Desulfomonile tiedjei DSM 6799: one gene and its partners. Each later gene encodes a partner of the first gene's protein in a complex. Links are inferred from orthologs where the notes say so. Each region holds a gene or a part of one and is shown in the gene's direction. Other genes may lie near its edges. The genes, in order: DESTI_RS12185, smc and scpB.

Region 1 (9,662 bases):
CTTCAAGAATCATCTCAGCCAGGAATTGATGATTTTCAATTGTGGGATGCACGTGATCCAGGAAGCTCTCGTTTCCCGGAATTCCCGATCTGTCGCCCGATTGCGCAGCTTTCCCGTCCAGAGCATCCTTGAACGGCACGAGAACTGTCTTCGTTTCCTTCGCCACGGATAGAATCTTGTTCTCCAGGACAGACGTGCACCGCAGAGGACAGACGTCCAGATCTTTCGCTCGCACGAATGCCTGTCTTGCCGCATCGTACTGCTTGGCCTTCAGCAAGGCCCGACCGTGCAGGAAGTGCAGTTTCGCATTGAGTCGGTCTTTCTCTATAAGTTCTTGGATGGGTTGGAGCGTCGCCTGAAAATCGCCCGATTCGAAGACTTTCTCCAGTCGACCGGCGTTCGACATTATCTCTCGTTTATCTGCAGCAGATAATTCAGGCGAGCTTTCAGATTTGAACGGTGAAAAGTCTTTGAGATTCGACGCGGGGTGTACGAGAATGAGACGTACACCTGCTTTCGTACACGTAGATATGATGGCCCTGAGGTTGTGATCGAGGTGTTCTTCCACACCTTTCGCAAATACATCATCTCTGTGGTACAGCTCTAATCCTGCACTTCTATCGAGAATAGCCGAGACCTCTCCCTGGAGCACCGGTTTACGGCTGTCTTGCGATAACTTGGGACTCGGACTTGTTTTCCGGTCGGCGGACGTAAAGGGTTGAAGAAGTAGTTGGAGTGCCCGGAACGTGTGAAAGCTTTCCAACCGTGCCCCTAGAGCAAGGAATCCCGAAGGCTTATCCAGTAATCCGGAATATGTCCTTCTCTCCAGGAATTCATTCTGGCCGGTGTATACGACCATCAGATCGGGCTGGTACTTGAGCGTCTCTTCGATTATGGGGAGAATTCTGTACGAAGCGTAAGAAATTCCACCGGCATTCAACACTTCATAGGTGTGTTGAGGATCGGCAGCGTTTAACAAATCCTGGAGCCATCGTGGAAATGAGGTCCTCCCATCGAAGGGGTGACCGTACGTTGTGGAGCCGCCGAAACAGAACACCCTTACGGTGCCCGAGGGTTTGGGTACCTTAAAAGATGCTTCGTTGAAATACCTTAGCTTTTCGGGTGCCGTATGTGCGATCCCGTTTTCCACTCTGAAAAGAGGATGAATTCCGGAAAAACCTACAAACGGATCGCCACCTTCGGTTTGGGGAGGGAATCCGGCCAATCGCAGGGCACTTTCTACCAAGAAGAAGAATGCCAAACAGACAACCAGACCGAATAGCACATCGCGGAATCGAAATCCTGCATGTTGCGTTGGTTCAGTGTCCGAAATCTTCTCTTTTCTTCCGGAAATTTGTGACTGTTCGCTTTTTTGGGCTTTGCCCGGAGCTTTCTTTATCTTGCGCGATTTCATACGGGCTTTCTACGCGTGTTACGAGACGATTCCGTCACGGTATTTAGTGCTTGAATAGTATCAACCTATTGACACAGGAAAACAAGTGCGAAGGAAAGGTCGTTCTGACGGGAACTATTTCTCATTCTCTTATTTCCAAGCATACAGACTCGAGCACAGTCTTCGGATTGCGATCGATCGCGATCGATGTGTGACCTTTGAATGAAGAAGGACTGAATTATGGCTGTAACCCTGATAAATGCATTCGAAGTCCCGCCGGGCAAAGAACAGGAAGCTCTGGAATTCTGGGAGAGAGTTGCAGAATTCATGAAAAGACAGCCTGGCTATATTTCGACGCGATTGCATAGAGCAATCGTGCCATGGGCTCGCTTTCACTTGATCAACATAGCAGAGTGGCAATCGGCAGAGGATTTTCAAGCGGTGATTGGGAGCGAAGAATTCAAGGAACTCACAGAACCTTACAGCGAGATTTTTCCCCACTATCCAGGGCTGTACGAGGTTATTCGAACCTGAGGTGATATGCTTCACAATCAGGTGATACCCATGAACCAAGGATCCACGAGAGATTTCACGAGGAAACGGCGAAGCATCTCTCTGATTCTCCGGGAACACCTTGACACGTGGGGTGTTTTAAAGGTAAGGTTCTGTGTTTTACAGGGACTCTAAAGAGGTGATGCATGCCGTCGGAGACTATCGAAACCAGAAACGAGCAGAAAGCACGATTTATCCAGCAGTCGGAAGCCCGAACAGCTTTTCTGAAAGAGAAGGGGATTCCGGAACAGAAGATCGAAAAAGATCCCCTGTTGAGGAGCATAAAAGCCAGAATCAAACAAGTGGACGCTGCGATTGCACGGATTGGCTTTCTTGACGATCAAACCAAGAAACTAAAGGAACGAAAAGAGCAGCGTTTGGCGGAGAAAGAAGCCGAGAGAGTTGCTTTGATGAAAGGCGAGATCAAGAAGAGCAAGAAGAAAGCGGAAGAAGCTCCCCCCGAGCCCAAGAAGAAGGGTGGAGGCAAAGCTCCCGCTGCAGGAAAAGGCAAGCAGGAACCCAAAAAGAAATCCAAGTAGGTGCCGAATCCGCATTCAAGGAAATCGCCGAACTGAAAGTCCTGATCTCTTCAGGGCTTTCGGATAGCATACATGGACATCACAGATATTTTTAGATGGCTTCAGAGGCTGGCTCTTCTTGCTCCGGGTTTTCTCCTGGCGGTTACGGTCCACGAGTTTACCCACGGATATGTGGCGTACAGATTGGGAGACCCCACCGCGAAAGCGATGGGCAGATTGACGTTCAACCCGATCAGTCACCTTGATCTCTTTGGGACAATCGTGCTCGTGCTCACGGGAATGATCGGCTGGGCAAAACCCGTGCCCGTCGACCCCAGATATTTGCGCCATCCGCGAAGAGATATGCTCTGGATCAGCCTGGGCGGTCCCGCTGCAAATCTTGTGACCGCAATCGCTTTGTCGCTTGTTCTGTATGCTATGATCTTGGGCACGGGTGGGCAGGTCGGACCATCTGCCGCGTACATTCTGATACCGCTGGTTGGCATTCTTCAAAAGGGAATTCTGATCAATGTGGGTTTGGGAATATTTAACCTTCTTCCTGTGCCGCCACTGGACGGGGCCAAGATTCTGGAAGGGGTGCTTCCTGCGCAACAGGCGTATCAGTTTTCTAAACTGGAGCCTTACGGTTTCATAATCCTCATGATACTCATCTTCACGAGAGTCCTGGACTACATTATCATTCCTCCCATCCGTCTGATTGTGAGCTTCCTATTACCAGGCTTGAGCTGATCGCATGTCCTATGAAATCAAGCTGGAGGTTTTTGAAGGTCCCCTGGACTTGCTTCTCCATCTGATTCACAAGAATGAAGTCAGCATTACCGATATTCCCATCGCCTTGATTACCCAACAGTACCTGGAAACCATTGAGCTGATGAAATCGCTCAACCTGGATGTTGCGGGAGAATACCTCATCATGGCGGCGTATCTCACCCATATCAAATCCCAAATGCTTCTGCCTGCCGATGAATCCGAAGAAGAAGGCTCAGAACAGATTGCAGATCCGAGAGACGAGCTGGTAGCTCACCTGCTGGAATACAAGCGGTACAAGGAAGTTGCTGAAATGCTCGGCACCATGCCTCAACTGGAAAGCGACGTATTTGCACGGGAATCCGCTGAAGACTCCGAGGAAATTCCCAAGTCGCATCAACCGCTTGAAGTTCGGTTATCGGATCTCCTGTCAGCGCTCCGGGACGTTTTGGAACGTACCCCCAGGCGCGATCTCATGGAATTGCAGCCGGAAACGCTTCTCGTGAAGGACAAAATTATCGAAATATTGGATCGGCTCGGTTCCCGGCCCTGGATCACGTTTCAGTCTCTTTTCGATAAGGACGAATCTCGACGAAACGTGCTGACCACTTTCCTCGCGCTTCTCGAAATCGTAAAGCTGCAGCTCGTGCGAATCTATCAGGAGGTTCCATACGGGACTATTCTGATTTCCAGAAGGGAAGGTGAGGAGGCGAAAACAGCAGGAGATGCGGCGGAAACAATCGATTCGGCTGAATGATGACCGTGCCGACCTCTAAACGATCGGCACGGAAACAAATCAGACTTCTTTGACTGTTATTGCCTCTTCAGGGCAGACTGATACGCACGATTCGCAACCCAGACAATCTGCAGGATTGGCTACTACGGTTTCATTGTTGTCCACCACCAAAACGTCAGCCGGACAGATATCCACACATTCACCACACTGCTTACACTTTCCTTCAGCTATCTCGGGAACAAACATCCAATTCCACCTCTGATTCTTGGTATGCATGAGGCTTCTTCTCCGGGACGTGTGATGTCAGTCCCAGGTACCTACCGCTGATGCCAGGGAATTTGTCCGGCTCAGAGCCTCATTGGTCGTGACCTGTAATTCTACATCAAAGAAGTACCAAGTCAATGAACAACCTGCCGCGCAAATGCTAAATTCTAAGTAACAATCGTACGGAAGCTTTTTTCATCTTGATCGAGCTTCTAACCCACTCTGCGGAGCGAACCGTTCCCGCAACTCATTGACAAAAGAAGATTCACGATGTTACCTTTTGATGAAGGCACAGACATGAGGCGTAATCGTTCTACTTTCCCCAAGATTGAAGGTAAATATGAAAAATGAAAAGAATTTTAAAGAGATGTCAATCACAGGAATCGCCTCGGACACACGTAATATGCAACCCGTTGTAGTTCTCAAAGAAAAAAACGGAGACCGAGAGTTGTATATCTGGATTGGGCCGGTCGAAGCCATGGCACTGCAAAGAGCAATTAACAAGGAAGTCTATCAGCGCCCGCTCACGCATGAACTCTTGAGATCTATAATAGACAAGACCGGCACCCGAATCGAGCACATAGAAATAGACGATCTCCGGGATCATACGTATTACGCTACCATCTATTTAAAGAACGCTGAATCCAAATTGGTTACGGTTGATGCTCGACCGTCCGATTCACTGGTTCTGGCAACATGGATGGGAGTTCCCATATTCGTTAGTGAAAAAGTGATCGAAGGAATGACACAGGCTGAGCAAGAAGAGGCCCCCAAGCACAAGATCATCTTCACCCAGGAAGACATTGAGCAAACTGACGAGGAACTGACTAAAATCCTCGAGAGAATCAACCCTGACGATCTGGGGAACGCTTGACGTCTGTTTACAATCTCAGTTGCCAACAGAACCGGGGATAATCTCCGGTTTTTTTTATCTTTTGTCTGTAATTCCCATGAATCGCGATCGCATGAAAAAACTGCTCTTGAGTATGTACCGACAATTGGTCGCTGTTTTCGGGAAAAGGAACTGGTGGCCTGCCGGTTCTCCTTTTGAAGTATGCGTTGGAGCGATTCTTACGCAGAATACTGCTTGGGCAAATGTGGCTAAGGCCATAGCAAACCTGAAAGAGGCCTCTGCGTTGGATCCATTGGCGATTTATCATTCGTCTCACGAGCAATTAGCTGCATGGATAAGACCGGCCGGTTACTACAACATAAAGGCAGTACGACTCAGGAATTTCATCAATTATCTTGTGGAACGCCATTCCGGCAGCCTGGATTCGCTGTTTTCTGACGATGTTCAGGTCTTGCGAACAAATCTCCTGAGTATCAAGGGTATCGGAAAAGAGACTGCAGATAGCATGATTCTTTACGCTGCACATAAGCCGATCTTCGTCATTGATGCATACACGGGGAGAGTAATGAAACGACACGGAATCGTACCTTATTCTGCAAATTACGATGTCATGCAGGAGCTCTTCCATGAAAATCTGCCGGTGGATGTTGAACTGTACAATGACTTCCACGCGCAATTTGTGGCGCTGGGCCACCATTACTGCAAGAAGGTGCCTTTATGTCACTTCTGCCCGCTGGAATCTTCTTTGCCCAACGGAAATCCCGTGATCGGCTAGAAACGGAATAAGGGGGCGCGAGTGGCGCAGCGAAGCAATCTCCCAATGAGGACCACGGTACAGACAATGGGGCCCCACCTGCTCATAAGCCTTAAGATAAGAGCATCCACTCCCAGCTTTCCTGGTGGGGGTCGGCGTCTCTGCCGACCCACGTTGATGGAAAACGCCCGCGAACAGCGAGGAATCCACCATTCAGCAACTAACTTAATCCTTGTCATTGCGAGGAGCGCAGCGACGTGGCAATCGCCTGGGACTCAGGTGCTTAATTTCAGGCGATTGCTTCGCTTCGCTCGCAATGACAGTCATTCAGGCATCTTGGCAAAAGGATGCGGTTCGCTTTGGTCATCACATCCTACGCCGGATTCTTATTTTTTGCCTGATTTCCCAATCTCTTGTTAATCTGTCATTCTTACGACCTGCGGCATTCTTATTCTCCAATGATTTTCACCAACACTCGTTTCCGCCGACCTCCATCAAACTCACCGTAAAAGATCTGCTCCCAGGGGCCGAAATCGAGCTTTCCTTCAGTGATCGCGACAACAACTTCTCTTCCCATAATCTGTCTTTTCAGGTGCGCGTCGCCATTGTCTTCTCCGGTCCGGTTATGAAGGTACTTGCTCACAGGTGCATGGGGCGCCAATTCTTCCAACCATCGGTCATAATCCTGATGCAGACCGGATTCATCATCATTGATAAACACCGATGCAGTTATGTGCATAGCATTCACAAGGACCAGACCTTCCCTCACCCCACTGTCATGGAGCGCGCCTTCCACCTGGGGCGTAATGTTTATAAATCCTCTTCTCTTAGGAATATTGAACCAAAGTTCCTTGCGATAGCTTTTCATGGAATCCTCCGTTAGTATAGGATGCTTGTATTATCCTATTTTCAGAGCGCGGAACAACCCTGCGCAACGTGCACACGAATGCAGGAGGAGCAATATGGCTAAGATTGCAGATATCATGACCCGTGAAGTCATCACCGTCACTCCGGACACTCCCATCCGTGAACTGGCGAGAATACTTGCAGAAAAGCGCATCAACGGCGTCCCGGTGGTAGATGAAGATGGAACGGTCCTCGGAGTAGTATGTGAATCCGACCTCATCGAGCAGGGCAGACCTCTGCATATTCCTACCGTCTTCGTGATCCTGGATTCCTTCATCCCCCTGGAAAATCCGTGGAGACTGCAGAAAGAGTTCAAAAGAATCACCGCAACCAAGGTTGAAGAAATCTACTCCAGGCCCGCTGTTTGCGTATCTCCTGAATCGGACGTATCCGAAGCGGCAAAGCTCATGAGCGAAAAAAAGTACTATACGATACCGGTTTGCGATGATGCAGACAGACTGGTGGGGGTATTGGGGAAGGTGGACGTAATAAGGGGACTCGCGTGATAACATCAATTAAATTAAATATATACGTTATTTTTTTAAATAGATTGTTTTGGTATTTAGGATATTTTTTAGAATATGCTTTAAAATATATTGACAACTATCTGGAATCATGGTTTAAGCGATCTCACACAGCGGGAGGCGTAGCCCGCTGCCAAACATACCTTTTCCCCATGCGAAGCCCCGGTTCTCATCCTCCTTTCCGGGGCTTTCCTTTGTACGTTTTCTTTCCCTTCGCTGCCATATTCCTCAACAGGGTTCAAATTCCCGCGAATTTCGAGAGGCAAGCAATTGGATCGTGATCGACTGAAGAAGATAATGGAAGATGTCCGTGACGGATTGCTCCCCTGTGAAGAAGCCTGCAGAATATTTCAAGATCTCCAAACAGAGGATCTGGGTTTTGCAGCAATCGATCATCATCGAGCCGTGAGACTCGGTTTCCCGGAGGTTATTTTCGGACAAGGTAAGACAGCTCAGCAGATCGTCGGTATTGCGACGAGTCTGATGTCCAGGCAGGACGTTGTCCTCATCACGAGAGTTGACGAAGAAAAAGCAGCGGCAATTCTCAAGGAAATTCCCGAGCTTGACTACAACTCTCTGGCCGGAACACTTCTTTTCACCCGAGGCGAAATGAGGAACAGGGGAAAAGGCGAGATTTTGGTGGTGGCTGCCGGAAGTTCGGATTTGAGCGTTGCCGAGGAGGCCAAAGTAACTGCTGTATCGATGGGGAACAGTGTAGGGACGCTGTACGATGTTGGTGTGGCGGGTATTCACCGGCTCTTGACGAATAATCGAAGACTCAGGGATGCTGCCGTGGTCATCGCTGTTGCAGGCATGGAAGGTGCCTTACCGAGTGTAATCGGAGGATTGGTCGATCGGCCGGTCATAGCCGTACCTACCTCTGTCGGATATGGTGCAGCCTTCGGCGGAATAACCGCGCTGCTTGCGATGCTGAACTCCTGCGCGCCGGGAATCGTAGTGGTCAACATCGACAATGGATTCGGAGCAGCCTATGCAGCGACGTTGATGAACAGGATAGCGGAATGAGTGCAACCATTTGTATGTAGATAAGGAGGTCTATGGATATCAGTCGTTTATGTAGTTGAGTTTATATAATATCCCCTCGGGCAGTAAGTTACTCTTTTCATTGATGGTTGTGGCCGCTTCGGCCATGGATGTTCAGTTATGAGCTGGCACTAAGAATTCTGCGCCCTGGAAGGGCGGCCCAATACTAGCCACGGGTGTCAGAAAGCGTCTCAAAACCTGCGCACTGCGGCGAATCACGCAAGCCGGACGGGAGGACCTGCTTCTGGGAAAAAAGCAGTCCCGTCAAGTGAAGATCAGGCGAGGTTCGATCCGAGTGTACTGTCCGTTATAAGGTCATGGTCTCCCTCCGGCTGCTTACGTGAATGCCACCTCGCCGGATACCCAATGGTGGTAGAGCTTCCTGAGATTTATGGTCGTGCAAATAAGGTCCCACTGGGCCTTTACGTTGTCGATTCCGGCCACGGTCCATCGCCGAAAGCTTAATGCGCTCTTGATCCAGGCAAACGGTGGCTCGATAATCTTCTTTCGAGTCTTCAGGCGCTCTTTGTTCTCTGGTTTTTCCCTCTTGCTGCGGTGTCGTTCTAGGGCCGCCTCGTAAACGCTGAGGTCTATGAGGCGTCCGTTCTTGCTCTTGGAGCATTTCCAGCGATTGGGACACGTTAGAAAATCCTTGCAGTGATACCTGCGAACCTCATTGTGGTTCTTGCCGTTAATTTTCCGCTGATGAAAAGGCAACAAGCGCCCTTCAGGGCATATGAAGCAATCACGCTCCTGATCAAAGACGAACCGGGATCGGTGATAGAGATCCTCATCCGCACCTCTCTCGGAAACAATTTCCCCTGACGATTTCCCGATAAGAATGCCGTATTCTCGCTCATGGGCCAGACCTATCTGCCCTGAGGAAAAATATCCCCCGTCCGCCACATTTTCCTCTGCCACAGCGCCCAGATTCTCTTTCACCTTGTCGAGCATGGGGACCAATTGCCCGTTGTCGGCCCCATCCGTGACCACATCTGCGGCCACGATAAGGCCGCTCTTTTGGTCGGCAACCGCCTGAGCGTTGTACGACAAGTCTTTGGTCCGGCGATTCTTCATAAAGCGAGCTTCCGGTTCCGAAGGGTGAACTGACTTCTTGTCCGATTCATCCAACTCCTTCAGAGCCTCTTGTATCCGCTGTTTCCGTTTCAATCCGTCTTGCATGGACTGCGGAAGGCGATACTCACCGGTCTCTTCCCGCTCGGCTCTCTCTATCTCAGTCATCGCATCGGCAATCGTGCGGTCCAATCTCTCCGAAACACTTTCCAGAAACCTCTCCAGGTGCTCACGACCCCGAGCCTTGTCGTTGGATGAGACGGCTTGGATCTTGGT
Region 2 (10,802 bases), 2.4 Mb from region 1 along the record:
ATACCGCACGGACCTGCCCTGTAGGTCCGTGTATCGCCTCAATGAGAAATATGTTGACTGCAAGTCCGTATCAGGTGCTCTTATTGCGTGACTTGCTTTCTCAGATGCATTCACCTAATCCTGCCTGACCTGGATCGAATTCAGCTGTTTTTCTCGCTTTACATTGAAGGACGGTGACGATAGTATCCGCCGAGATCAAAAGCAGAGGCATAAAATAGAAAAGCCGCTTTCACGGCCAACTTCGAGACAATTAGCCAACTGTGGTTGGTGAATCGAAGCGTCGTAGGCAGAAAAAGCGTTTCCCAAACCGATGAAGATCAAGCGATTAGAGATAAAAGGCTTCAAGAGCTTCCCGGATAAAACAGTAGTCGAGTTCAAGCCGGGCATTACCGCAGTGGTGGGGCCGAACGGCTGCGGCAAGAGCAATGTTCTGGAAGCCATCCGCTGGGCAATGGGCGAGCAGCGTGCTCGAACTCTGCGCGGGAAGAAAATGGAAGACGTGATCTTCAATGGTTCCGATAGCCGGAAAGCAGTCGGCATGGCTGAGGTCCAGCTTGTGCTTTCAAACACGGACGGCCTGAGCCCTGCTTCCATGGCTGACTACGACGAAATCATGATAGCACGCCGCTTATTCAGGGACGGCGATTCTCAGTATGAAATCAACGGGATTCCCTGCCGTCTTTCCGATGTGGTTGATTTCTTCCTTGATACGGGCGTTGGTAAGAATTCGTACGCCATCATCGAGCAGGGACGAGTTGACATGATTGTGGCCTCCAAACCGGAGGATCGCAGGGTCCTCATCGAGGAAGCCGCAGGAATAAACCGGTACAAATCGAGAAAAGAAGCTGCAATAAAAAAGCTGGAGCAGACCAAACAGAACCTCGTCCGTATCAGCGATATCGTTAGTGAAGTGAAACGCCAAAGCACAGCGCTCAAGAGACAAGCAGCCAGAGCAGAGCGTTATCGAAAGCTGACCGAAGAGCTTCGCAGCCTGGATCTCAGCATCCATTCCTGGAAATACCGCGAAGTGGAAACTGAAAAGGTCCGTGTAGATGGAGTGCTCCAGGAAGAACACGCGAAGCTCGCACAATGCGAAGCCGATTATTCCGGATTGTCCGCGGCACTTGAAGCAGAGAAGCTCAAGGCTTTGGAACTAGATAAGAAGCTCAAAGATCTCGTGGAATCCCGCCACAAAGCGGATGTGGAACTCACTGCCCTGAGAGGCCGCATCGAAAAACACAGATCAGGTATTGCGCAATCAACCGAACGGCAAAAAAGATCGACCGACGAACGTATCGTGATCGTCAAGAAGCTCGGAGAGGCTTCCTCACTAAAAGATACTCTGCAGAAGAATCGGAACACCATCTCAGAATCCATTGCAGCCGCTTCAGAGGATCTGAAACAAGCACAATCAAGCATGCGGGCAGCAGATCAGAGCCTTGTTGCAGAACGGCGGGCAGTCGAACAGTTCAAAGAAAACGTGTTCAGAACGCTTCAGGAGTCGGCCCAGGAGCGCAATCGCATTACCTTCCTGAAAAAGAGAGCCAGAGAAATCGATCTCAGTCTCGAGAAAATGACTGGCGAACTGCAGTCCATTTCCGATGCCCAAAAAGCCGATGCCCTGCAGCGTGAAGCTCTTGCCGGCGAATTGGAGATGACGACAAGAGCTCTCGCAGAACAATCAGAGCGCAAGGATCGTCTCTCCGAGGACCGCGAAAATCTGAGAAAACAGATCGTTTCCATGAGGGAATCCCTTTCCTTGGACGAGAAAGAATTTGCCGTTTCTAAAGCTAGATTCGATTCTCTTTCGGCAATGCAGCACGAATTCCGGGCATACGACGAAGGCGTGCGGTTTCTCATGGTCAACAAAGATACATGTGGCTCGGACTCGCTGCTCGGACCCCTTGCTGAAATGGTGGAAGTGGCCCCGGAGCATCGTAAAGCTCTTACAGCAGCGCTCGGGAATAGACTGGGACATCTCGTGGTGGAATCGCCGCAACATGGTGCAGAATCCGCGAACCTGTTGAAGGAACAGGCCGCCGGCAGATCGGGCTTTTTGCCGCGTAAGCCGAGATTTGAGTCGAACAAGGAGGGTTCTCCCGGCCCTGAAGACGCAATCCGGTTGAGTGAGATTGTCTCGTTCCGGGCTGGATGTGAGGAACTGGGATCGTTTCTCCTCAGCGATTGTTTCGTAGTGGACGATTTGGCTACCGCGGTTCGTCTCTGGGAGAATAACGGATATTCTGTGGATCTGGTAACCAAGACCGGAGAAGTCCTCACGAAACATGGCGAAATCATTGGAGGCATGGAAGACTCCAGCCGTGAAGAGATCTTCCGGGATCGACACGAAATGGCAGATCTCGACAAAAAGCTTCAAGATCTTGGCAAAAGGTTGACCATTCTAAAAAGCGAACTCAAAGCGAATGAGTTGAAAGAAAACGCGTGTTCGAAAGATCTCGAATCCTGCCGTGCAAGCATGGGCGACCTTAATGTAAAGGAAGCCGGCCTGAAGAAGGATCTGGAGAGACTGGATTCGCAGTTATCAGGGTATCGGAGAAGAACGGATATCCTGCAGCTCGAATCCGGAAACCTTCAGAAAGAAAAACTCGGTTTAGACGATGAGACTCTGAAATCCGAATCAAAAATTACCGTCCTGGAAACAAAACGTCAGGCGCTTGAAAAGCAAAAAGAGGAGTCATCGCGAAAAGTCGAGGAGCTCCATGCTACAGCCCGCGAGAATTCCCGTACTACAGGTGAGCTGCGTGTGAAATTGGCTCAACTTGAAGAGCGCAATCGCTCCATCGATCGCGAGTTTCAGGCTCTCTCGGAAACCGTCGTTCAGTACGAATCCCGTATCGCCGCGCTTACCCGTGACATAGAATCTTCAGCGGAAGAAGAGAAGCGATTGACTCTCGAATTGGAGTCCTGCCTGGCGGGAGAGCAGGAATTGCTTGCAGCTAAAATGGATCTATCCGAGAAGATTCAATTTCTGCAAAAAGAATCCGAGGAACTGTCCCTATCAGTTAGAAACACCGAGGAACAGGCAGCTCGGTCTGAAAAAAGCATGCGGGAACTTCGGGAAAAGGTTCACGGCCTGGAAATGGAATCTGTCAGATTAACGCAAATCCTGGAAGGGATTGTGGAGAAGATTCTCGAACGATACCGTACAGATCCCCGGACAGTCCCCTGCCCTGATGCGCTCCCTGACGATTCGGGTCTCGACGAACTGAGAACCAAAATAGAGGCAATGGGCGAAGTCAATCCCGCGGCCATTGCAGAGAGCAGAACCATACAGGAGAGGCTTGTCTTTCTGCTCGAACAGGAAACGGACCTCAAGAAAGCTGTGGAATCTCTCTACGCAACCATCAATGCCATCAACAAGACGACACAGGAACGATTCCGTACGGCATTCGAAAACATCAATGAACAGTTTCAACAAATATTCCCGTTTCTCTTCCGAGGAGGAGAAGCCCGCCTGGAACTCACCGACAAGGACGATCTCCTCGAGACCGGGGTTGAAATCCTGGCACGACCTCCGGGAAAACGAATTCAGAATATGGACCTGTTATCCGGCGGTGAAAAAGCATTGACCGCGGTTGCCCTGATCTTTTCGATTTTCTTGACAAAACCCTCGCCGTTTTGCCTTTTGGATGAAGTGGATGCGCCTCTGGACGATTCGAACCTTTCCCGGTTCAATGAAATGCTCAGGAAACTGGGTGACAAGACTCAATTCTTGATTATCACGCATAATAAGAGAAGCATGGAAGAGGCGGATTCATTGTATGGCGTGACCATGGAAGAATCCGGAGTATCCCGCGTCGTGTCCGTCCAATTCGCTTCCTGATGGGAAATCGGTAGCAAGACTTGGGGAACCTTTTTTGTAAATGGATTATGCCGTTAGCTCAAGTTTTGAATTGAAGGTATCGGTTTGTCAATCGTAATTACATGGTCTTGGCATTGCGGGCGTAGTCACTGTAGGGGGCCAACTCCCAAGAGCTCAGATCTCGAACGGATGAATTTGTGCCGAATCGCCTCTCTCGCTCTTCAAACTTCTAGCGCATTTATGGGAATAATCCAATAAACTATGGTATCGGTTCCATAGTGGAAAAAGTCAATGTACAGCTATCCTTTTGCGCACTGATTCTCGCCGGCCGTATGTTCGCGAACAAACGCATCCAGAGTTCTCGTTCGATACGCCCCTTCGCATCCCATTATCTTGTGCTTTCAGATCAACAATTATGGGATGCCAAAACTAATGTCCGCCTGACGACAGGGGTATTGGTAGGTGCCGTGCCTTCGTGGCCGGCACGTCTTCAATATAATCAATGATATCGTTAAAATGGACCGGCAGAGGAACTGTCTCAAAATTCTTGAATACACAACATATCGTGCCACGATTCGCCATCTTCGTAGGGGTAGGCCTAGTGCCTACCCTTATTCGGGCGGACTCGCAGGTCCGCCCCTACAATAGGGGCGGGATATGATGAGAAATTCGTGCCATGATCCAGGATAAATTTTGACTTTTGAGACAGTTTCGAGACGCCGGTCCCTACCATATCCTGTATTCACACGCGGAATAGACGACAGAATTGCGCCGATCATCGACAATTCTATAGTGGCCCCTTTCTTGCACAATGGTACAGCCAAGAGTCTTGTCGGATGAACTAAATCCACAGCAATCGCCATCTGGGCAATTTCCCCGCGCTAAGAAGGGCGGTACCTGATCTCAAGATCCTGCATTGATTATGCAGCTCGTGAGAATAATCAACAAAGTCTTTGCCGTTTGTTGAGCCATCCCACTGCGAGAAAATGAGAAGCATGAAGAACAGAAGAAGGAGTGGTTCCCATGGCAATAGAAAACTGGCTGCAATCGTGGGGAGAATTTACAGGAGGGAAATTCTTTCTGATGTTCCTCTCAAATCTGGTAAGGTTGGCATCGGACGTTCCATTGATTTACCGTGCTGAACAGAAAAGGAAACTCATGAGTCAAAAGGACCTGCCAAGTTTTGACGAACCGGTTGAAGACGATGCTGCAATCAAGCTGCTTCGAAACTCCAATGTCGCGACGGAAACCATTGATCTGAACAATTTCTTTGCCCCGAGTCTCACTTCTTCCGGTAGCTTTGATTTGCAGGAAGTGCCGAAAACCTCCTTTGGCAAACTGTTAAAGGCTCTCCCAATACCGGTCTTTCTCGTAGATAAGTCCTTTTGCATAACATTTTTCAATGATGCCTGTGAGAAAATCAGCACGAATTGCGCCTCACTCCTTGGAATCCGTTTCAGCTCTCTATTCGCAGAGCCCAAGACGTGCCAAGCTGCTCAAGCTGTTATAGAGAGAGTTTTCTCGGAAAGAAAACCTCAAGTGAAGACAGCGTTGATGCAGTTCGAGAAGCACAGGATCTGGGCACGAATCTACTTAAGATCTGTACGGTTGGGAACGGAACGCTCTGTGCTTGTTCTCATAGAAGATTTGACAAGTGAGAAGAAGCAGATTCTCCTGAATGAAAAATACAAGAAGCTCGTGGATATAGTGCCGGTAGGAATGGCCGAATTTTCCCTTAAATCCCAAATACCCGTTACTCTTCCCAAGTCACAGATGATCCCTAGAATATTGCAAGCCTCTCTGATCGACGGGAACAGCGAATTCGCAAAATTGCATCGACACACGTCCATCGATACTCTCGTCGGTTCTTCGTTATCGAAGCTCTTTTTTCAGGAGGAATGCACGGAAGATCTCCTCGGCCTCTGGAGAGACGGCAATTGCCAGGTCGCAAGTCAAGAAATCAGAGAAGAAGATGAAGACGGCCGGATCAGATACCTTGAGAATACCATAATAGGCGACATCAAAGGAGATATTCTGCGATCCTTTTGGATCATGCAACGCGATGTGACAGACAGGATGCGTGTACAGGAACAACTCGCCGAAAGTGAGGAGAGATCGCGACACATGTACGAAAACTCTCCGGTAATGATGCATTCTATCGATCCTCAAGGGATAATCCGCAATGTTAACAAGAAGTGGACGGAGGAGACCGGGTACACGAGAGAGGAAGCAATCGGCAAAAAAATCTCGTTCATCATGACCCCTGAATCGGCCCAAAAAGCGTTTTCAACCGTCTTGCCGGCATTCTGGCGCGATGGCAGTGCTAAAGCTATTCCATATCAGTACGTGAGAAGAGACGGCACTCTGATGGACGTACTGCTCGATTCGGATGTCATGGACGACAGTTCCTGGGGGAAAATAAGTCTTTCGACGATTCGCAATATTACCGAGCGCAAAAGGGCAGAAGATGAAACCAGAAGAACAAAAGCTCTGCTCGATTCAATTATTCAAAATTTACCGACCGCCATTTTTCTCAAAGACGCCGAACACTTGAAATTCGTTCTCTGGAATAAAGCCAGCGAACGCTTGTACGGGTATTCAAAGGCAGAGGTGTTGTCCAAGAGCAGCAATGACATTTTTCCGCGGGAACAAGCTGATTCATTTAATGCTCAGGACACAGAGACCCTTCGCAGAAGAAGTTTGATGGATATCGCCGAGGAATCGGTGAAAACAAAACACGTCGGGCTCCGGCTCATCCACACCAAAAAGTTACCCATTCTCGATAAGGATGGGACTCCGCGGTATCTTCTCGGCATATCCGAGGATATCACCGAAAGAAAACAGGCAGTGAGGGACCTTATTTCCGCACGTGAAGAAGCTGCCGCTGAAGCCAACAAGTTGCGAACAATGATTCAGGGAATGGATGCCGGGATCGTTGTCGCGGATGCGGACGATGTAATTACTGAAGTGAACACCTGGTTTCTGGAAAAAACCGGGTTAAAGCGCGAAGAGGTTGTCGGTAAGAACATCTTTGATTGCCATCAAAATCCGGCTTCAGGGCACAGATTGAGAAGGCTTTTAGATGACTATCGTCATGGAAGCCTTAGAACCGGCATGTCTGAGAACCGCGAACTTGCGGGGATGAAAGTGGCTCTCCGGGTGCAACCCATATTCAGTGGCAACCATTATATGGGGGTTATACTCAATGTCACCGATGTGAGCGATCTCGTTGAGGCCAAATTGGCAGCAGAATCGGCAAGTAAAGCAAAAAGCGACTTTCTCGCGACCATGAGCCATGAAATCCGGACTCCGATGCACGGCATCATTGGCATGACCGAACTCCTCATGCAGACGCAACTCAGCAGGGAACAGACCGAATACCTCGAAATAATCAAAGCATCGGGAGACTCTCTACTCAGGTTAATCAACGATATTTTGGATTTCTCGAAAATCGAGGCGGGAAAGTTCGAATTGGAGCACATTGGATTCGGTCTGCGGGCTATGTTGGGTGAAACCATGGAGTCTCTTGCCATTCAGGCCCATCAAAAGGGTCTTGAACTGGCTTTCCGGGTATCGCCTGAAGTCCCGGACGTCCTCAAGGGAGATCCCGTACGTCTAAGACAGATCATAGTGAATCTCGTCGGAAACGCCATTAAATTCACCAGTGCCGGCGAAGTGTTCATGGATGTGATAGTCGAGTCGGCGTCGACCCCCAATGAAACAACCCTCCATTTCTCAGTGTCCGACACGGGAATCGGTATTCCTGAGGACAAGCAGCAAGAGATATTTTCTTCATTCACCCAAGTGGATACCGGAATGAGCCGAAGATATGGAGGAACCGGTCTCGGACTCGCAATAGGCTCAAGACTTGCGGCAATGATGGACGGTAAATTGTGGGTGGAAAGCAAGATCGGAAACGGAAGCACGTTCCATCTCATGGCAAAATTTGAAATACAGGAGAATTCTACCGACCGTCTTCAAGAATCCGACACACGCTTCAACCTCATGGGATTGCCGGTCTTGGTGGTCGATGATAATGCGACTAATCTTAGAATCTTGAAAGAGATTCTCACAGGATTCGGCATGAATCCCACGTGTGTGAACGAAGCATCCGCGGCGTTAACTGCCGTAAAAGAAGCTCAGAAAACCGAGTCTCCATTTCTCCTTACCATTCTTGATGCCAACATGCCTGAGATGGATGGATTCGAGCTTTCCAGAACAATCGTTGAGACGACGGGATCCCGTGGACCTGTCATCATGATGTTGACCTCATCACGGAATCGAGGAGATTCAGAGCGCTGCAAGCAGTGCGGAATATCAATTTACTTGAAGAAGCCCATTAAGCAGGCCGAGCTGTTCAATGCAATTCAAATGACTCTGGGCATCGCACACAAACCGGATGAATCTAATCAACCGGTTGCAGAGTGTATAGCAGGAGAGAGAAGACGCCTGCTCAAGATTCTCCTGGTAGAAGACAATCCGGTAAATCAGACTCTCGCTCTTCGGCTCCTGGAAAAGAGAGGCTGCACCGTCTCCATCGCCTCAAACGGAAAGGAAGCCCTCAAGTCTCTGGAAGCAGAGAGTTTCGATTTGATTCTCATGGATATAGAAATGCCTGAAATGAACGGTTTTGAAACAACCCAGGCTATCAGGAATGCCGAACAATCTTCAGGCGAGCATATCCCGATAATAGCAATGACCGCGCATGCCATGACCGGTGATCGAGAACGATGTCTGGATGCGGGAATGGACGGGTATGTCTCAAAACCGGTCGACAGTCGAGAGCTTTTCTTCACGATTGATAAGTTTACTCAAGATCGGAGCGCGTGTGATCCGGTGATTCCGGATCGCGATCACATTGACGAGGCCAGATTACTGGAACAAGTGGGTGGCGACAAAGATCTCCTGAGACAACTGATCGATCTGTTTGCAGAAGAATCACCGAAGCTGTTGGGTAAAATGAGAGAAGCTATCGAGCATCAAGACCCTGAGATGCTGCAAATGGCAGCGCACACCATGAAGGGTATGATCGGAAATTTCGCCGCTAACTTAGCTGTTGAAGAAGCTCTCAAGCTTGAAAACCTGGGAAAAAGCCGGAGCATGGAAGAAGCGCGGGATAGGCTTCTTGCGCTCGAGAAGGAAATCATGAGTGTGCAGGACGCACTGAGAATTTTCGTTAAGGATGATCCGCAATGAGAGTACTTGTTGCAGACGACGATCCCGTTACAAGACGACTCCTGGAAGCTCAACTGCAAAAATGGGGTCACGAGGTGATAGTCTGCGCCGACGGCTCGTGCGCCTGGCGGTTACTTTCCGCAGAAAATGCTCCCAGACTCATCATTCTCGATTGGATGATGCCGGGAATAGATGGAGTCAACATTTGTCGCGAGATCAGGAAACTCGAGCAGCAACCGTACAAGTACCTCATTCTCCTGACTTCGAAAAGTAGACAAGACGAAGTTATCGAAGGCCTTGAAGCAGGAGCGGACGATTACATAACCAAACCCTTCAACCCTAACGAACTGAAGGTCCGGATCAGAACAGGTGCACGCATTGTGCAACTCCACGAGGAGCTTACTCTCGCACTCGAAAAATCACGTTTTCAAGCGTCACACGACAGCCTCACAAGTCTTTTCAACCGCACGGCGATCTTCCAGGCCCTTCATAGTGAACTGGAGAGATCTCGTCGTGAATCCACTAAGTTGTCCGTAATATTGGCTGACATAGATCATTTTAAGCATATAAACGATGGATATGGGCATTTGGCGGGAGACGCCGTGCTTAAAGAGTTGGCTAAAAGGATTGCTTCTTCGCTGCGCATGTACGATTCTGTGGGCCGTTATGGAGGCGAAGAGTTTGTCATTATCTTACCGGGTTGCGACGAACAAGAAGCACGGAATGCCGCGGAACGAATACGGTCTTGTATAGCAGATAAACCGATAGTAACATCCGCGGGGGAAATTTCCTGTACCTTAAGCTTGGGCGTGACCTCGGCTCCTGGAACATCAGTGAAGAACATGGATCAGATGTTGAAAAAGGCTGACGAAGCTCTTTACCACGCCAAGAATTGCGGGCGCAATCGAGTGGAGCTATGCATTTGAGAAACAGTTTTGTTATCGTCAACTCGGCAAATCATGCCATTGAAAATACAGTGTCGTGCAAGTCCTTTTGGGCAGAAAGGGTTGATTTTTTCCGACCCGACCATATGGTCGCAACACTCTTCGTGGATTCTTAGGAGTTCCTATGGGTTCATTCCAATCATCACGATCCGAGCACGTTCTGACTGCCATTGAGAGGCTTGTTCCTGATACGGATACTTCTGGCATTGAAACAAGTGCGTCAGGTCCTGTGGCTGAATTTGACAAGCAGGCATTAATCGCAAAGATGTTCGGCGATTACGACCTCGCGAGGGAGGTCGCCGGGCTTTTCCTCAGTTATGTTTCCGAACTGGTGGCTGCCGTCCGCAATGCCTTGCAGCACAAGAATCCTGTGCAACTGGCTTCTGCAGCGCAGGCATTGAAAAGTTCCGTGGCTAATCTCGGTGCGGAGAAATTACTGAGAGTCGTGCGTGAATTGGAAACCATGGGGCAGACGCAGAATCTCTCTGGAGCCGAAGAAGCCTTCCAGCGCCTGGAATCGGGGATCAAGACTGTTTGCGGAGTTCTTACCTCTGTATCGGGCAAATTGCAGTCATGGAAAATTTTGATCTCCGACGATGATCCCGTTTCACTGAGAATGCTACAAGCAACACTCATGAAATGGGGACACGATCCCATCGTCACTCCTGACGGGAAGTCTGCTTTGAGAATTTTATCAAGCGCCGATCCACCGAGATTGGCAATTCTCGATTGGATGATGCCCGGGCTTCAAGGAGTTGAGGTCTGTCGTGAGCTGCGCAAAAGAATAAAAAGCGACTACATTTACGTGATCCTCCTGACGGGAAGGGAAAAGACTGACGATATCATAGAAGGTTTGGATG
Region 3 (9,687 bases), 2.5 Mb from region 1 along the record:
CTGTAGCATACTCTGGCGAATTGGTAGAAAAGCACTGATGCGGCGGTCATTTGTACTTGTATGTATGTGTTCCGATCTATCGAAAGGTTCCGAATGTTACTCCGCAGGAATCCGCGTTTCGAGAGCGACTTTGAGTTTTTCTTTCAGTTCCCGCAAATCCGAGCTCTTGACTACGTAATAATCTGCGGCAACGGCTTTTAGATCCACTTTGAAACTGGAATACGCCGAATTAAGGATTACCGGAAGATCATAGTGCTTCTTCCGGATTTGCTGGAGAAGATCCAATCCGTTGAAATCCTTCATTTTTATGTCGAGAATGATGCAGTCGGGGTTTTCCCGGTCAACGACAGACAACAGTTCCCGACCGTCAGGCAAGGTGATCACATCGTATCCCTCGTCCTGCAGCTCCATGGAATAGAGCATTCGAATTCCTTCTTCATCATCGACAATCAATATTTTCGCCATGACCGGTCCTTTTGCTCTGGTCTTTCTGCTCACGCAAACCAGCGTTCCAGGAGATAGGGCTTCGCCTTCTCGAATTGAAGACATTGGTCTTCAATATACTCTTCCACCTGTTGCGTATTCATCGCTTGCGATTCAAGAACGAACGATAAAATTCTTCCATGAAATAATGGCTTTAGCGTCGAAATGAGTTCTTCGGGACCAAGCACCCGGTTCTTGTACGCGACAGCGAAATCGAAGAGAATCTTTGCCCATAACCCGGTTGGAAACTCGAATCCTTCCGGAGACAGTTCAGTTACTTCCTCGAGTTTATGGATGTTTTCCGGGCTCAGGAGAATCTTATATTTGTCCCACTGTTCAAGGGTGCCGCTCTGGAATTTTTGTGAAAGAAGTCTCACATCCACATTCACTGGCGGCGGCACCTCCACATCACCCACGCCAAAGCCGAAAACAGCAGTAGGACGGCTCCATTTGACGTCACGCCAGAAGGTTTCATACTTGCACATGAGTTCGAAAATTGTCGAAATCACGTTGGAAAAAAGCGTGTCGGAATCCTCCAGGATATCCTTGATTTTGTGAACCTTGGGACGTCCCATGAATGCCTGAACCACTGCAACATGATTCCGGACGGATGTTGTGGTCATCCAGATGTCGATCCCGAAGGAGGAAATGGAATCACTCCAGGCATCCGTTTCCAGGAATATTTTCGCGAGCTCTCCCGAAAAACCGTAATCCCCTCCGATGGGCTGGCGGACGCGACGCCCGTATAGAGCCCTCGTCAAAGGATATGCAATACTGTTTGTTATAGGGCCGTCATACTTGTGGCGAACGTATAGCGGTGCAACAAACTGATACTGTTCGAAAAGCGGTTCCCCGAGATTGCGTATCCACAAAGGAGTTATGCTCCGCAGGTCCGCATCGATGAGGACAACCGCCTGCGCGGACAGTTCCACGGCTTTTGCCAGCAGATTCCGGACATTATTGCCTTTGCCGGTAACTCCCTCTTCCGTGGAAATGTAGATCTTGGGAGCGGTCGTCTCCGTGGTCATGAACGCTTGTCGAGTGTTATCCGGAGAGTGGTTATCGCAGTTTATGATGACTGCGGACTTATCTGAATAGTACTTTTTCAGTCCTTTGTCGGCCTGCTGTGTAGGGTAAGAGATGGAAGACGCTTCGTTGTAAGATGGTATTCCCACAACGATGTCTGCTCGAGTAATACCATCGGGATTGTCTTCAATAAACTTCATTGAGTTTTCTCTGAAACTGAAGATTGATTTGCCGCTAACCGAGAGCCCAACCTTAGCACAACCAATGGGAGTTTTCAATTCACACGCTAAGCGAGAAAACCTGAATCTAAAGGCTTTTGGGGAAGGATACTCTCCAGCAGTGTGAGTCTCGTGGACATGGCCGAAAACTTCCGGTAAATTGTGAGCAAGCCAGACTCGGCCCAAGCTTTGTTATATGTTTCTGCATTCTATCAAAGAAGAAGATCGGCCAGTCCCGCCAACGCGGGATTATCGGAAGGTCCCCAATCATTCTTCTGATTATAGAATATTAATCGGTGTGACGTGGACAAAGAACATCTGAAGTCCATAATAGAAGGATTGATTTTTGCCCATTCAGAGCCTCTTAATCCGGAGTCTCTGGTGCGCGTCCTCGGGAATGTATCCGCAGATGCGGTGCAGCAGGTTCTGGACGAATTAGAGGAATATTACCGGGAGCGAGCGAGGGGCTTCTTGCTTGTCCGAGTTGGAGGTGGATACCAGTTCCGTTCGTTGCCGACCGTTGCCCCGTGGATACTGGAAATGAAGCGCGTGAAACCCGCGAGGCTCAGCAAAGCCGCCCTGGAGACACTGTCGATCATCGCGTACAACCAACCGGTAACCAGGAGTCACATAGAGCAGATACGAGGGGTGGAAAGCTCTGCCATGGTCAGGAATCTCATGGAGCGAGAACTGGTAACGGTGGTGGGAAAGAAAGACGTTCCCGGCCGGCCGCTTCTTTATGGGACTTCCAAGCGATTTCTGGAGGTATTCGGGCTTCCGGACCTTGCTTCCCTACCTTCTTTGCCGCAACTGGAAGAGCTGACCCAGGAAGACCTCACCGAAGGGGACAGGAGCGAAGAACCAGCCCCTTAGGCAATCATGTACAAGTATCCGTCGTCGCATCCAAACAAGACATAGTTGTCGAAGACCGTCGGAGAAGAATTTACCGGGCCTTCAGTCTTGAATTTCCATTTTTCCGCGCCGGTGTTCACATCCAGGCCGTAAAGAAATCTATCGGCACTCCCGCAGTACACGGTGAAGTAGGCCAAAGCAGGTGATGAAGCAATCGGGCCGCCGGTTTGCACTTTCCATTTTTCCTGGCCCGTTCTCTCGTCAACTGCCACTATTTCTCCATTTGAGTTGCCGACAAACACGCGGCCGTAACCGACACATGGAGAACATGATATCTTGGATTTGGACGCATATTTCCATTTCTCTCTGCCGGATTTCATATCCACGGCACAGAGAGTGCCGTCCCAACTCGCTATGTGGGCCATGCCTTCATTCAGAGCAGGCGATCCGGAGACCGGCCCGCCAGTCTTGAATTCCCACTTCTTCTCACCAGTGGAAGCGTCCAAACAATAGACCTTTGTGTCGTAGCTGCCGAAGCAAACTTTTCCGTCAAGAATTGCAGGGGAAGAAGAAACGATTCCTCCTGTCTTGAATTTCCAGAAAATCTGCCCTGAAATGCGATCGACACAGTATAAATTTCCGTCCGAGCTTCCGAAATATGCTTTTCTCTCGATTATTGCCGGAGAGGATGTTACGGGTCCTTCGGCTCTTACTGTCCAGCTCGGCAGGCCGTTCACGGCATTCAGGCAGACTAGAGCGCCTTCGGACGTTCCGAAATAGAGTTTACCGCCTGCCACTGCTACCGATGCGGAAATGGGACCATTGGTGGAGAAACTCCAGTCTTTCTCGCCGGTATCTAAATGTACCGCGTACAGGGTCCCGTCCCAGCTTCCGAAAAATGCTAATTTCGTAGTGCAGACTGCCGAAGAAGAAACCCAGCCGCCTGTCTTGAATTTCCATTTCAGCTCGGAAAGTTGCCGGACTCCCTGGGATTCATACATTCCAGTTCTCTGGAGATTGCCCCGGAACAAATGCACTTCATCATCAACAATTTCTTCAACACGCGGCGTTGGACATTTCCGAGTGTCCAATTCACAAATCTCGGCCTCGATTGTTGCCACAAAAGCACCGCACTGGGAACATTGGTCGAAGGCCTCATGATAGGTCGCTCCACATTCCGGACATTCAAAATCGGCGTGTGGAAGAACCGGAGCTATAAGGCGCCTGATTTCGGACTCCTGAACAGCTCCCACCTGTAACAGTCTTCTGAAAAGGAGTTGCAGTTCTTCAGATGAAATACTGTACTTGGTCATGAGCCCTTGTCGGGACAAACCAGACCGAATTGCCTCGACGAGTTCTTTGGCATTAATGGTTCTCAGAGACATGTGAACACTCCAGCCGGAACTTACATCAATTTGCTTTCAAAGTTTGACGAAAATCCCTCTAACCCCCCTTTATAAAGGGGGGAATGGGGGGATTTTGAATGCAAATTGGTATTACTCCCAGCCTGATCAGCGTCCGATACTGTAATAATAAAAACCTCTGTCTATCATTCGTTTCGGATTATAAATGTTGCGGCCGTCGAAGATTACCGGTTGCACAAGCAAGCTCTTGATCTTGTCGAAATCCGGATGCCGGAATTCATTCCATTCGGTGACAATGATCAACGCGTCTGCTCCCTCCAGGCACTCGTAGTTGCCAGGGGCAAATTCAACACCATGCCCCAGAATTTTCCCTGCATTCTCCATTGCCACAGGATCGAATGCCCTGATTCGCGCTCCCTGGTCCAAAAGGAAATTTATCAGTTCCAGAGAAGGAGCTTCACGCAGGTCATCAGTTCTGGGTTTGAAACTCAAGCCCCAGATGGCGAAGAGTTTCCCGGACAAAGAATCTCCGTCATAGTGAGCGAGGATCCTATCCATGAAATGCTTTCGCTGCATCTTGTTGGCTTCTTGTGCAGCTTCCAGAATCTTGAGCGACACACCGTATTGAGCACCGGTTTGAACGAGCGCATCCACATCTTTGGGGAAACACGAGCCACCGTACCCGATACCTGCAAAAAGGAACTGGGGTCCTATTCTGGGGTCCGAACCAATGCCGATCCGTACCATTTCAATGTCCGCTCCGACCTTTTCGCACAATCTGGAGAGTTCGTTGACAAAGGATATCTTGGTTGCCAACAATCCGTTCGCGGCGTATTTGGTCATCTCCGAAGAAGCGACGTCCATGACGAGTATCGGTTTTCCTGTCCTTACAAAGGGACTGTACAGCTCTTTCAATATCTCCCCGACTCTCACGTCTTCCACGCCAATGACCACTCGATCGGGTTTCATGCAGTCATCGATGGCATTTCCCTCTTTAAGGAATTCCGGATTGGAGGCAACATCAAAAGGATGCTGCGTTTGGGCTGCAATGATCTCCTTGACCTTTGCCGTGGTCCCCACCGGAACTGTGCTCTTGGTGACAATAATCTTGTACGTGTTGATTGCTCGGCCGATGTTGCCGGCAACCTCGAAAACCTGGCTGAGATCGGCATTTCCATTGCCGTCCGGTGGAGTACCTACTGCTATAAAGTTTATAAGAGAACGTTCGATGGTCAATTCCAGGCTCGTGGTAAAGGAGAGACGTCGCTCCGCCACGTTGCGGGCAATCATTTGCTCCAAGCCCGGTTCATAGATGGGCACTTTCCCATCGATAAGATCTTGGATCTTGCCTTCATCTATATCCATCAAGGTGACATTGTTACCCATTTCCGCAAAACACACGCCTGTCACTAATCCCACGTAACCGGTTCCTATAACGCCAACATGCATACCGAGCACCTCTTCAAAATTCAAACTACTGGATAATACCAAAGTGCTTTCATAGAGGGAATATTGAGAGATCTGTTTTTGGCCGGTCCTGGCAAATCTCCTTCGCTACGAACGCCACGCCCTGGCGTGGCTGACTTCACTTCGGAGACATGCCGGGACCGGATTTACTCCCGCCGGTGGCGGGATTACTTCTTTGAACGCACATTGCTATAAGCGCTCTATTATTACATCAAACGGTGAAAGTCTCCAAGCATAATCTCAGCAATATCATGAAACAACATCGTAAGACCTTGGAATATCAAGCCGGAAGCCGGCACCCACAAGGTTCTTGATTTCAATCGGACATTAGTCTGTCAATTGCCATATTTCAAAGCCTTCACATGAAGGAAAAACCCGCATAAAATACAAGGTGATTCCAGGTGACAAGCATTGATTTCAAACTCGTGTCGAAGCTTTTATTGATAACATTGGAAGTAACGATGTCTTGAACCTTTGTAGAGGCTTCCTGCACGGTCGGCGGGGTTTCCTATTGTATTTTTTGGCGTTTTACGGTATATAGGATGGATACTTGGATGAATCCCATAAGGGATTTTATTTAAAACTTTGTGTATTTGAGGGTGGGCACATTGCCTAGAGTACTATTTCATCGATTCGTTCCGGTTGTAGTCTTGGGATGTCTCCTCTGGGTTTTCATGATTCCTACCGCTTGCGCGGAATCTCCACTGCCGGATTTTTCTGGTATTCAGCTCGCACAGGCAGGATCGTTGCCGGAAACCAATGCAAAACCCGAAGGGACGCAAGTTTCGCGTGATTCGCTCTCGACGATCAAGCTTGACAACATAAAACCGCTTTACACTTCTCCTGCTCTTCCTGGTGAAGGGGTCTGGGATACTTCGGGAGTTCCGAGGGATTCCAGTGGAAATCCGATTATCTACAAAACCTTTTACCGCCCGAGCGTGGATTTTCCGAATGCCGTCGTGTACATGATGGTCGTGGATATGAGTAAGACCTTCCTGCAGTACTACGTGGGATCTCAGGAACCCGGTGCTTCTGTAGCGTTGTCGGAAGTTGAAACCGAGCTTCGGCCCAGAATTCTCGCTATTACGAATGCCATGTGGATGCAGAGACATTCGCGGGGTGCAGGAGCCATATTCAGAGGCAAAGTGGTCTATCCCATGGTAGACGGCATGGCCACCATGATCGTGTACAGGGACGGATCTGCGGATATCCGGGAATGGAACGCAGATATCCCCATCCATCTGGTGCGTGACGCGCGCCAATTGCGACATCTTATTGTGAAAAACGGGATGGTTGTGCAATCGGTAATGCGTAACGGCAAGCTTGAGGATTCAGAAATCGGGCTGGGCTTTTTACTCGGAGGAGGCGGCAAGAACCTTGACGGCAAGCATTTCTGGTACGTTGCCGATCGCAGTGCATTCGGTATCAGAAAAGATGGAAATCTGGTGTTTGCCATAGGACATCATATCGGGACCAAGGATCTGGCCAAAGCGCTCGTGCTGGCAGGGTGCGAACGCGGTATGCACGCGGATGCAAATCCGCACAATATCGTAGGGAATCTTTACGTACGAGACGCTCAGGGTAATCTCGTTACAAAGCAGAAACTCTCTCCCGAGCAGTCCAAATACACACTGAAGCGTTATGAGGATGGGTACACGAAAGACTTTTTCGCCATGTTCGCGAGGGACAATGCCGGGCAATCATCCGGTCGTGCGGTCAGCCGGACTGAAAACCAGCCTAACTATAGAACCCGGTGATTGCTTCTTGCATTGCAGATAATTCGTCTCACCGTATCCGACTGAAATAACAGAAGGGGAGTCCAACAGGATTCCCCTTCTATACTCTCCCACGAGATTTACTTCATCGGTTTTCAAAGGATATTTACGAAATCGTACCAATCCATCGCTTCCATGAGTTTTCCGCAGCATGGCGGAAACTCTCAGGCAACCAGATGGAACTCGTCTTTCTTCGCACCACATACGGGGCATTTATCGGGAGCCGCATCGCCGATGGTGTACCCGCATTTATCACAGACATAGTATGCCGAAACGGTGATGTCTTTGCCGCTTTCCACTGCTTTTACGGCCTGGCTGTAAAGTTCGCCGTGAACCTTCTCCACTTCGTTGGCCCAGTGAAATGACTTCGTGGCTGCGCCTTGTTTCTCTTCTTTCGATGTGGCAAGAAATTCGGGGTACATGCTGGAAAATTCGTAGTGTTCGCCCTGAAAAGCTGCTTTGAGGTTGTCCAGAGTAGAGTTGATGCCTCCGAGCACTTCAAAATGGTTGTGAGCATGGATTGTTTCAGCATCGGCCGCAGCTCTGAAGAGTTTGGCTACTCCGGGAAAACCGTCTTTGTCGGCCTTCTTTGCAAATGCGAGATACTTGCGGTTAGCCTGAGATTCTCCTGCAAATGCTGCTGCCAAGTTGTCGTTCGTCTTTGTCATTCTTTCCTCCTCGGATTAAGTTTAGAGCCGCAAGGCTCCTGAAGATGAGCCAGCATAATGCTGGGCAGTTGTACACCGTGTGAACACGTATCAAAAAGTAAGAGCATCTCGTTCGAGATGTTCGCAATCAGGACAGATTCCTACCACTTCCACTCGATGGGTAAGGACGCGATGTTTGCAGTTTTTCCGAGCTGTCTCTTCAATCTGAGGAAATGGGTCTATTGGCAGATCCTCAACTCTTCCACAACGTGCACAACGCACATGGTAATGGGTGCTGGTGTCCCCGTCGAAACGCCTGCGTGTTCCTGCGACATCGATCTTCTGAGCGTTGCCTTCCTCGCACAGGATTTCGAGGTTTCGGTACACGGTGGCAATACTGATACCCGGCAGGCGATGCCGGACTATTTGATGCAGCTCTTCAGCCGTAGGGTGCGACGTGAGTTTTTTCAACTCTTCCAGCACAACCTGCCGCTGTTTGGTCATTCTGCGTGTGAACACTTGAGTGATGCCCCTTATCGCTAACGCTTCTTAATTAAAATAAGTGCCAGATCGCAAAAACTTTGTCAAGAAAAAATTGCATACACCTAAGAAATTCCTTCTTGGATAATAGTTCCTCAAAATCGCTCAGAAATCCGATAACCGGGTAAAAATAGCAGCTAACCTGATAAGAGTAGGGTGTTCAAGAGGTCAGAAATTGTGGCTGCCATAAAAGGTGGGTGACCCTGCTCGACCATTCAGTCTGTTTATTGAAGCGAAACAATACGGGCAAATGTTCAGCCGTATCAATTCGTCCCCTTGTAAACTTGTCCGGGATAGTAAATTTCGAATTTGAACCGGGGAAACTGTTTTGGAAGTCGCATGACGTTGAATACCATTACTCCGATGGATATGCGGTCCAACCAGGAGGACATGGGCCAACCGAAGTGCACCACCACGCTTCGACCGGTCAGTTCGTATTCCACCACTTTGAGCAAGTCCACCATATGCTGGTACACGCTTCGTCGCTCGGCAACAAACCTGAAGTGATTTGACGAAAGCCTATTCGGAGCGCCTCTTCGAGGATTAAAATAGGTCACATAGGCTTCATTTTGTCTTACCTGCTTGATAGCTTCCTCTCGGGGTCTTCGAAAATAGATGTGCACTTCCGGATCGACGGATTCACTCAGATGCAGGATCATGTCCATCTGGGAATCGCTTTGTTCCGCTGCTTTTATCTCAGGGGCCCTTCTTTTCGCTATCATAAGCCCGGCCAAGAGGACTATGCCGGTGATGGTTGCCCACAATTCCGTACCGTGCGGCTTCATCCACGCAAGGAAGAAGAAGCAACTCAGGAAGACCACAAGAAATACGACTGTCACAAAACGGTTTGTGGAAAACGGCTTTATCTCCTTCGTGCCCATGAAATAGCGATAAATGATCAAAGATCCCATGTTGATGCAGAAACTGGCGATCAAGCCCAAGGCATACATATCGGCCAGGATCATCTGACTGCCTCGGGTGATGAGGATGATGACGGAAAAAAAAGCGGCATTTATGAGATGAATGCGATAGAGCGAGTCATTCCGATTCGGTGTAATGAGCCAGGAAAATCCGTATCGTTCGGCAACACGCTCCAACAATTCGCTGGAAGCGACAAAAGCCGTGTTAATAGCCATAATAAGAGTGAGGCTGGCCAATATGGCAACCGCGACGCCGAATGGAACGCCGTTTATCATGGTGGCATAATGAGTTATGAGGTCGCCTTCATGAGCGCGAAAATCAATGGGAGCAGATAAAGCCAAAGCGGCAACCACGGGGGTTACAACGCCGACAGTAACGGCGAGAAAGATGTATG

What was found.
Region 2: the proteins of DESTI_RS12185 (region 1) and smc are in contact, whole or in part, in a crystal structure (PDB 3ZGX), measured with the Bacillus subtilis proteins. The link is inferred for Desulfomonile tiedjei DSM 6799 from one-to-one orthologs.
Region 3: DESTI_RS12185 (region 1) and scpB share a complex: the UniProt entries of both Bacillus subtilis proteins name them as parts of the cohesin-like complex. The link is inferred for Desulfomonile tiedjei DSM 6799 from one-to-one orthologs.

What each region holds. Positions count from the first base shown.
Region 1 is NC_018025.1:2,894,350-2,904,011, forward strand. Bases 2,199-5,102 are described here. They hold DESTI_RS12185 (segregation and condensation protein A), read left to right. Parts: upstream 2,199-3,217; coding sequence 3,218-3,988; downstream 3,989-5,102. Other genes in these bases: DESTI_RS12175 (hypothetical protein), read left to right, coding at 2,199-2,484; DESTI_RS12180 (site-2 protease family protein), read left to right, coding at 2,557-3,213; DESTI_RS12190 (ATP-binding protein), read right to left, coding at 4,028-4,243; DESTI_RS12195 (bifunctional nuclease family protein), read left to right, coding at 4,572-5,102. Also shown: DESTI_RS28820 (tetratricopeptide repeat protein), read right to left, coding at 1-1,414; DESTI_RS12170 (antibiotic biosynthesis monooxygenase family protein), read left to right, coding at 1,634-1,927; more of DESTI_RS12175, read left to right, coding at 2,092-2,198; more of DESTI_RS12195, read left to right, coding at 5,103-5,105; DESTI_RS12200 (endonuclease III domain-containing protein), read left to right, coding at 5,197-5,859; DESTI_RS12205 (secondary thiamine-phosphate synthase enzyme YjbQ), read right to left, coding at 6,287-6,706; DESTI_RS12210 (CBS domain-containing protein), read left to right, coding at 6,801-7,250; nickel pincer cofactor biosynthesis protein LarB, read left to right, coding at 7,539-8,294; DESTI_RS12220 (IS1182 family transposase), read right to left, coding at 8,649-9,662. UniProt on the Bacillus subtilis protein: Participates in chromosomal partition during cell division. May act via the formation of a condensin-like complex containing Smc and ScpB that pull DNA away from mid-cell into both cell halves.
Region 2 is NC_018025.1:527,472-538,273, reverse strand. What follows is about bases 1-4,044. They hold smc (chromosome segregation protein SMC), read left to right. Parts: upstream 1-310; coding sequence 311-3,844; downstream 3,845-4,044. Also shown: DESTI_RS28310 (PAS domain S-box protein), read left to right, coding at 4,847-9,019; DESTI_RS02250 (diguanylate cyclase), read left to right, coding at 9,016-9,924; DESTI_RS02245 (response regulator), read left to right, coding at 10,067-10,802. UniProt on the Bacillus subtilis protein: Required for chromosome condensation and partitioning.
Region 3 is NC_018025.1:439,618-449,304, forward strand. What follows is about bases 887-3,815. They hold scpB (SMC-Scp complex subunit ScpB), read left to right. Parts: upstream 887-2,030; coding sequence 2,031-2,600; downstream 2,601-3,815. Other genes in these bases: DESTI_RS01880 (glycosyltransferase family protein), read right to left, coding at 887-1,709; DESTI_RS28280 (beta-alanine-activating enzyme beta-propeller domain-containing protein), read right to left, coding at 2,597-3,815. Outside these bases: DESTI_RS01875 (response regulator), read right to left, coding at 97-465; more of DESTI_RS01880, read right to left, coding at 495-886; more of DESTI_RS28280, read right to left, coding at 3,816-3,964; DESTI_RS01895 (UDP-glucose dehydrogenase family protein), read right to left, coding at 4,091-5,392; DESTI_RS01900 (hypothetical protein), read left to right, coding at 6,010-7,167; DESTI_RS01905 (rubrerythrin family protein), read right to left, coding at 7,350-7,853; DESTI_RS01910 (Fur family transcriptional regulator), read right to left, coding at 7,944-8,351; DESTI_RS01915 (APC family permease), read right to left, coding at 8,636-9,687. UniProt on the Bacillus subtilis protein: Participates in chromosomal partition during cell division. May act via the formation of a condensin-like complex containing Smc and ScpA that pull DNA away from mid-cell into both cell halves.